Chelativorans sp. AA-79: one gene and its partner. The protein of the gene in region 2 interacts with the protein of the main gene of each other region in a pairwise test. Links are inferred from orthologs where the notes say so. Each region holds a gene or a part of one and is shown on either strand. Other genes may lie near its edges.

Region 1 (3,883 bases), 500 kb from region 2 along the record:
CCTTCGCCCGCCTCGCCCATGAGGTCGCAGGTGAAATTCCGGTAGAGGGCCTGGGCCGGCAGGCCGGGCTTCTTCGCCGGCACGCGCACCCGCATGCCCACCAGGCGCGCGCCCGCGCCTTCCCTGATATCGGTGAGCGCGGAAAGCCAGGCGATCCGATCGGCCACATGGATACGGTCGAAAAGCCCCGTGCCCATCAGCATTTCCGGGGCGACCCCCAACAGAGCCTCCACCTTGGACGAAGCATAGGTCACGTCGCCGGAAGCCTGCAGGCGCAGGACCGCCGTGCCGACCATCTCCTCCAGGGCGGGGCTTGGCGGTTCGCTGGCCACTTCCTGCGAAGCGGGAGCGGCAAAATGCAAACGCGCCAGAAGGGTCGTCGCATAGACGAGCGGGACCAGCCATTGCCAGGCCGAGGGCGCAACCGTGCCCGCGGCAAAGGCGGCGGGAATGCCGGCGCCGATGGCCACCGCACCGGCGGCGGCAGCGAGACCGAAGGCGACCGCGCGCCGCGTCCGGCCGATCCAGCCGGCTTCGATCGCAATCGCCGCGGAGAGAACGGCCAATGGGGAGGCAGGGCCGCCCGCGGCGGCCAGAAGCGCTCCCAGCGCCAGCGGTGCCAGCAGCAGTGCCAACGGCTCCATGAGCTGCCGCTTTGCCGTGGCGATCAATGCAAGGGGCACCAGGAGGCCGAGCCCGAAGACCAGTGCGACGGCGACCAGCGACCCGGCCATCCCGACCTGCCGCACGGCGATTTCGGCCGTCGCCAGTGCCGCCAGCACCGGCGCGGCCAGCAGCACCTGAACGAGCCGCAGCTGCCTCTCCCGCTCCTCGCCGGCGGCGACGGAGGGATGCAGCAGGCGCTCGCAGGCGTCCTTCAACCGAAGGGGCAGGTCTGCTTTCTGGGACGCTCTCGTGTTCAACTCGACGCGCTCTATTCTTGTCCGCTTGTCGGGGCTCTCGTTCTTGGCCGACCCTCGCACCCACCGTTTAAGGAATGGATAAACGCCTGCCCGGCAGGGGGCTCATCGGCGCCTGTATGCGGGTTTTCCGCAGCCTCGATTACGGTCATGGTTAACAAACGGTCGCCGGATCCAGGCTTCTCCGGGAGCGGGAAAACAACCGTCGGCGAGAGCCTTGGCGCTGTTTTTTCCAGCATTTTCAATCGGATGAATGGTTAGGGTGCCGTTGCTGTAATCCCACGGTGTTGAAGAAAACTTGATTCGAAGGCTTTCACTCCGGCTTTCTTTGCGTGTTCGCCGAAAATTTTAGGCAAATTTGAAGGGCTTCCATGGCTTTGAAGGCGGGTACCGAGTGGAACTTTCGAGGACACGAGGAAAAATGGGGCTGCTTGTTCGTTCCGTCGCAGGATTGTCGCTCCTGTTCCTGGTTCTGCCGATCGACCTGAGCGGCGAAACGGCAAAGGAAGGAGAGGCCCGTCCGCCGCAGGCGCTTTCCGCAGCCCGCGATACGCCCGCCGGCCTCACCTCCATCTGCGAGCGCCGGCCCGACATATGCGCGACGGCGACGGTGGTGTTCGCCGCGATTGCCGCTCAAGCCAGGGAGGGCGTGCGGCTTGCCCAGTCCTTGATCGAGGAGGCGGCGCACGATGCCGAGCCTGCCCACATCCTCCCCCGCGAACCCGTTCCCGCCGAGAAAGGCGTTCCGGCCGCGCGGTGATCCCGGGCGGCCAAATCGGGATTTCCCCGTGACGCAGCGGACCCGAGCCACTATATGCGGGCCATGATCACGAGCATCGATACCATTCGGGACGACTTCGCCTTCCTGGACGACTGGGAGGAGCGCTACCGCTACATCATCGAGCTCGGCAGCGACCTGCCGGCCTATCCCGATACCGCCCGCGACGATCAGCACAAGGTGCGCGGTTGCGTGAGCCAGGTCTGGCTCCTGACGCGGATCGGCGAAGGGCCGGATCCGGTGATCACCTTCCAGGGTGATTCGGACGCGCACATCGTGCGCGGGCTGGTCGCCATCATGCTCGCGCTCTTCAGCGGCAGGCGGGCAAGCGAGATCCTCGAAACCGATGCGGAGCAGACGATGCGCGCGCTCGGCCTCGACGAGCATCTGACGCCGCAGCGCGCAAACGGGCTGCGCGCCATGATCCAGCGCATGAAGGAGGAAGCAGGTGCGGCGATGAGCGCGGCCTGATCCGGGCCGCGCCGTTCGGGTCAGCGCAGCGACGGCCGGTACCCTTCCGCACCCCAGTGGAGGATCGTGCGGCGCCGGGCGCGGGGCTGCGGCTCGTAGTGGCGGCAGAGCGCTCCGAGCGCCGCCTTCAGCACCACTTTCGCCGAACGCGCCGGCCATGCGCGCTCCATCTCCACCTTCTCGAGCCCTTTCAGGAAACAGCAGACATCGATGAGGACGCCGGCCAGTTCCGGCCCCACCGCAGTAAGTGCGTCGTCCACCCGCCGGCGCGCCGCGAGCGCGGCGTCCGTAAGATCCGCGATACCGTTCTCGCTGCTGCCGCGCTGTCCGCTCGCCACCGCCTCGCTCCAGTTCGCGCCCAGACGAGGCATGATCTGACCGCGCGTATAATCGGCGCGCAGCCTCTCGCCCGCCCTGAACTCGCCCTCCTCCAGGAAGGGCTGGCCGCCGCGCACGCGCCGCCGGGCAAGCTGGGCGAGTGGAGATTCCGCCAGATTCGCCGGCACAACCTGCTCGCCGCCTTCCATGGCGACCATGCGGGTGCCGAGCTCCAGGTGCTGGGCACGGAAGGGCTCCTGCGGATGCCGGTCGCGCATCGCGAGGGCACGGCCCTCTTGCGAAAGCGAGAGCAACCCGCCGGCTTCGGCGACGAGGCCCTCCCGCGCCAGGGCCGACAGCGCGCCCAGGCTCGCCGAGATCGTGCCCCGCTCGCCGCCATCGAGCAGAACCGTGCCGCGGCCGGCAGCGGGGCGCGCATGCGCGGCGCCGGCCGACAGGAAGCGAACCACCCGCAGCTTCTGGCGCGCGGTATCCCCGATATCGTTCATGGGCCGCTTCATCGCATCACCTCCGTGTGGCGGAACGCCGCCACGGTCACGCGCTCGGTCAAGTGGATGATCCTGTCGAAATCCTCGTCGTCGCGCATGTCCTCGACGAAATGGCAGGCGTGCTGAACCGTCTTGCGGTCGCGTCCGAAGCCGCGGCCGATCTCGGCCATCTTCAGGCGCAGCACCACATGGGCGATATACATCCCGATCTGCCGCACCCGGGTCACGCTGATCGAACTCCGCCCCGGGCGCCGCAATTCCTTCCCACTGACGTTGAAGAGGGCCGCCACGATGTCCATCACGCATTCGCAGATGTCGGTCACCCTCTCCTCGCTGACGGGGCTCAACCTGGGCAGCAGCAGGCCGACCGGCGCTGCCACGCACGCTCTCCCCTCTCTCCTTTCGTTCTTGTCCTGCAACTGGCTTGCGGCGTTGGATCGCACGGAATGCCCCCTTCTTGATCGAGGAATATTTTCCTTATATCCCGCGTCGGCACGTAGGGGAACAAAAAGAGAACAAATATTCCCGATGGCTGAACCCAACCAGCTGTTCAAAAAGGCTTTTTTGTTTTCCGAGAGATTTTTTTCGCCGAATTTTCTCCCCACCTGCCGCGCCAGGCCCAGACTGTGGCGACCAATCAAAGGGAGACCATGCATGGGCATGTTGGAACAAGAGGTGCACGCCTTCCGCCGGGAGAAGGCGCAGCAGGTTTCGGAAGCGCGGCAGTGCGCCGCCTTCTTTCTCATCTCCGGGATCGATCTGAGCGCCGCGCTGGCGACGACGGGCAAGGAGCGGACGGCGCTCCTCGCCCGCCTCGGCAGGCTCATCGAGCGCGAGCGCCTCAAGGGGGCGCGTCGTCACTGGAGCTATGACCTCAACCGGCACAT
Region 2 (3,711 bases):
GCCGCACGGCCCTCTAACCTCCCTCCCTGATGTGCAGGAGTTGCCGATGCCTATGCTCTTGAAAGGCTCGTGCCGTTGCGGCGCGGTGAAATTCTCGGTCGAAAGCCATACGCCGGCCCCCTACCAGCTCTGCTACTGCTCCATCTGCCGCAAGCAGCAGGGCGGCGGGGGCTATGCGATCAATCTTGGCGCCGATTCGTCCACCCTCACCATCGAAGGCGAAGAGCATCTCGGTCTCTATCGTGCGGAAATCCAGGACGACGAGCGGCCTCATTGCGAAACGTCGACGGGCGAGCGCCGCTTTTGCCGGGAATGCGGATCCGCGCTTTGGCTCTATGATCCCACCTGGCCCGAACTCGTCCATCCCTTCGCCTCCGCAATCGACACGGATCTGCCCGTGCCGCCGGGCCGCGTGCATCTCATGCTGAAATACAAGGCGAACTGGGTCGAGCCGGACATTCGCGAAAGCGACACCGCCTTCGATCTCTACCCGGAGGAGTCCATCGCCGAGTGGCATCGGCGGAACGGGATGTGGGTGGAATAGGAATGGCAACAGCGTTTCCGCCGATCGCCAGCGTTGGAGATTTGCAGCAATCTCCCCACCTCGTCATCCTCGGGCTTGACCCGAGGATCCACGCCTGAACATTGAAAAACCGCCAGCGTTGATTGTCAGCTTACAAGGATCAAGCCGCGCCCTCTGCGCGCGCTTCGGCCAGCACCTTCAAATCCGCCGGCTTGAGTTCCACCGATTCCCCGCAGCCGCAGGCCGAACTCTGATTCGGGTTGTGGAAGGTGAATCCCGTCCTGATCTTGGTGACCTCGAAATCCATCTCGGTGCCGAGCAGGAAAAGGGCCGCTTCCGGCGCCACATAGACATGGGCGCCGTCACGCTCGACATGGTCATCCTTCGGGTCCGGCTCGTTCACCAGGTCGACGGTATATTCCATACCGGCACAGCCGCCCTTCTTGATGCCCACGCGGATGCCGCGCGCGCCCTCGCGCGTTTCGACGATCTCACGCACGCGGGCTGCCGCGGCATCGGACATCGTCATTACCTGAAATCGACCCATCTGTTTCTCCATTCGCGGCGAGGTCAAGACTCGCGGAAAGGTTCTCTCTTTAAAATGGTCGGGAAAGCGTCGCGTTGCAAGCGCCTTGCCCAGATCAGTACCAGCCGAGCGCCACCTGCGCCTCTTCCGACATGCGATCCGGCGTCCAGGGCGGATCGAAGACCATGTTGACCTCGACATTGCCGATCCCGTCGACCGCGCTTACCGCATTCTCCACCCAGCCGGGCATCTCGCCCGCCACGGGACAGCCGGGCGCCGTCAGCGTCATATCGATCTTCACCGAACGATCGTCCTCGATGTCGATCTTGTAGATCAGGCCAAGCTCGTAGATATCCGCCGGGATTTCGGGGTCGTAGACCGTCTTCAGCGCGCCGATGATGTCGTCGGTCATGCGCGCGAGCTCTTCCTGCGGGATTGCGGAAGCGGAAAAAACGGCGTCCGCCGGCTGTTCCGCAGCGTCCGTTTCCGGCTTGTCGTGGGCTTCACTCATGCTTTTCACCCGAAGAATTTCCGCGCCTTGTCGAGCGCCTCGGCCAGCGCATCCACCTCGGCCCTTGTATTATACATGGCGAAGGAGGCGCGGCATGTCGAGGTCACGCCGAAACGTTTGAGCAACGGCTGGGCACAGTGCGTGCCGGCCCTCACCGCAACGCCCGAGCGGTCGATCACCATCGCCACGTCATGCGCATGGATGCCGGCAAGCTCGAAGGAGAGGATCGCCCCCTTCCCCGGCGCCGTGCCGAAAATGCGCAGCGAGTTGACCTGGCCGAGCCGCTCATGCGCGTATTTCGAGATCTCCGCCTCATGCGCCGCGATGTTCTCGCGACCGATCCGCTCCATGTATTCGAGCGCGGCACCCAGCCCGATCGCCTGCACGATCGGCGGGGTGCCTGCCTCGAAACGGTGCGGCGGGTCGTTGTAGGTGACGTTGTCGATCGAGACGTCCTCGATCATCTCGCCGCCGCCCTGGAACGGGCGCATCTCCTGGAGCTTGTCGCGCTTGCCGTACAGCACGCCGATGCCGGACGGGCCGTAGAGCTTATGCCCCGTGCAGACATAGAAATCGCAATCAAGCGCGGCGACGTCGACCGGGAGGTGCACGGCGCCCTGGCTGCCGTCCACCAGGACCGGAATGCCCCGCTCGTGCGCAATACGCACGATCTCGGCCATTGGCGTGATGGTGCCCAGCATGTTCGACATATGCGTGATGGCGACGAGTTTCGTCCGTTCCGTCAGGCATTTCTCGAATTCTTCGATCTGAAAGCTGCCGTCGTCGGCCACCGGGGCCCAGACGAGCTTCGCGCCCTGCCGCTCGCGCAGGAAATGCCAGGGAACGATATTGGAATGATGCTCCATGATGGAGACGACGATCTCGTCCCCCTCCCCGATCCGCGGCATGGCATAGCCATAGGCGACCGTGTTGATCGCCTCGGTGGCCGATTTCGTGAAGACGATCTCCTCCGCGCTTCCTGCATTGAGGAAACGCCGCACCGTTTCTCGTGCCTTTTCATAGGCTTCCGTGGCAGCGTTGGAGAGGAAGTGGAGGCCGCGATGCACGTTCGCATATTCATTCGCATAGGCGTGCGTCACCGCATCGATGACGGCCTGCGGCTTCTGGGCCGAGGCGGCATTGTCGAGATAGGCGAGCGGCTTGCCGTAGACCTCGCGCGCAAGGATGGGGAAATCCCGGCGGATCGCCTCGATATCGTAGCTGGCCTGTTCGATCTTCTGGTCCATTCCAACCTCGTCATCCCGGAGGCCCGGGACCCTTGGCCGTTGAACGTAAGGCACGGCCGGATTCAAAAATGAACGCCCTTCAGCATTCCTTGCACCTTATGCGGAAACCGGCCGCGTCTCTCAACGGCTCCCGGCCCTCGCAACCTTACCCGTGCGCGGCAAACCAGGCGTCGAGCCTGCTTTCCAGCACCTCGACGAGCGCCTCGTCTTCCAGCTCCTCGATCACCTCGGCCACGAAAGCCTTCACCAGGAGACCGCGCGCCGTCTTCTCGTCGATGCCGCGCGCCATGAGATAGAAGAGGTGCGCGGGCTCGATCTCGGTTACCGTGGCGCCATGGCCGCACGCCACGTCGTCGGCGAAGATCTCGAGCTCGGGCTTGGAGGAGAAACCGCCCTCGTCCGACAGGAGCAGCGTGTTGCAGGCCATCTTGGCGTCGGTCTTCTGCGCCTCGCGGGCAACGCGGATCTGACCCTGGAAAGCGCCTTCCGCCTTGCCGGTCACCACGTTGCGGATGGTTTCGGTCGACACCGTGGCCGGTGCGGCATGGTCGAGGACCATGGTCACGTCGCAATGGGTATCGCCCGAAAGCAGGTTGACGCCGCGCAGACGGAACTCGGAGCCTTCGCCTTCAGCGACGATCCGCAATTCCTGGCGCACCAGCTTACCGCCAGTGTTCATGATGAACAGGGTAAGCTTTGCATCCTTGCCGATCCTGACATTGATCTGGCCGAGATGGCGCGTGTCTTCCGGCTGCTCCTGAATGATCAGCCAGAAGATCTCGGCGCCGTCGCCCACATCGAGGTGGCTTACGGAGGACACCAGTGCTTCCCCGTCCCCGAGCTGACGCTCGACGATGGTCGCCTTCGCGCGCTCGCCCGCGCGGACCGCGAAACGTGTGTGCAC

The links. The genes of interacting proteins can lie anywhere in the genome.
Region 1: the proteins of PVE73_RS14285 (region 2) and PVE73_RS16780 interact in binary tests that used the Escherichia coli proteins (3 or more experiments, as listed by UniProt). The link is inferred for Chelativorans sp. AA-79 from one-to-one orthologs.

What each region holds. Positions count from the first base shown.
Region 1 is NZ_CP120361.1:3,426,938-3,430,820, forward strand. The notes cover bases 483-3,456. They hold PVE73_RS16780 (SufE family protein), read left to right. Parts: upstream 483-1,743; coding sequence 1,744-2,169; downstream 2,170-3,456. Other genes in these bases: PVE73_RS16770 (PAS domain-containing sensor histidine kinase), read right to left, coding at 483-923; PVE73_RS16775 (DUF5330 domain-containing protein), read left to right, coding at 1,342-1,680; PVE73_RS16785 (DUF6456 domain-containing protein), read right to left, coding at 2,190-2,996; PVE73_RS16790 (helix-turn-helix domain-containing protein), read right to left, coding at 3,005-3,376. In the rest of the region: more of PVE73_RS16770, read right to left, coding at 1-482; PVE73_RS16795 (cytoplasmic protein), read left to right, coding at 3,657-3,883. UniProt on the Escherichia coli protein: Participates in cysteine desulfuration mediated by SufS. Cysteine desulfuration mobilizes sulfur from L-cysteine to yield L-alanine and constitutes an essential step in sulfur metabolism for biosynthesis of a variety of sulfur-containing biomolecules.
Region 2 is NZ_CP120361.1:2,928,567-2,932,277, forward strand. What follows is about bases 687-3,488. They hold PVE73_RS14285 (cysteine desulfurase), read right to left. Parts: upstream 2,808-3,488; coding sequence 1,566-2,807; downstream 687-1,565. Other genes in these bases: sufA (Fe-S cluster assembly scaffold SufA), read right to left, coding at 687-1,070; PVE73_RS14280 (SUF system Fe-S cluster assembly protein), read right to left, coding at 1,165-1,560; sufD (Fe-S cluster assembly protein SufD), read right to left, coding at 2,953-3,488. Outside these bases: PVE73_RS14270 (GFA family protein), read left to right, coding at 47-544; more of sufA, read right to left, coding at 684-686; more of sufD, read right to left, coding at 3,489-3,711. UniProt on the Escherichia coli protein: Cysteine desulfurases mobilize the sulfur from L-cysteine to yield L-alanine, an essential step in sulfur metabolism for biosynthesis of a variety of sulfur-containing biomolecules.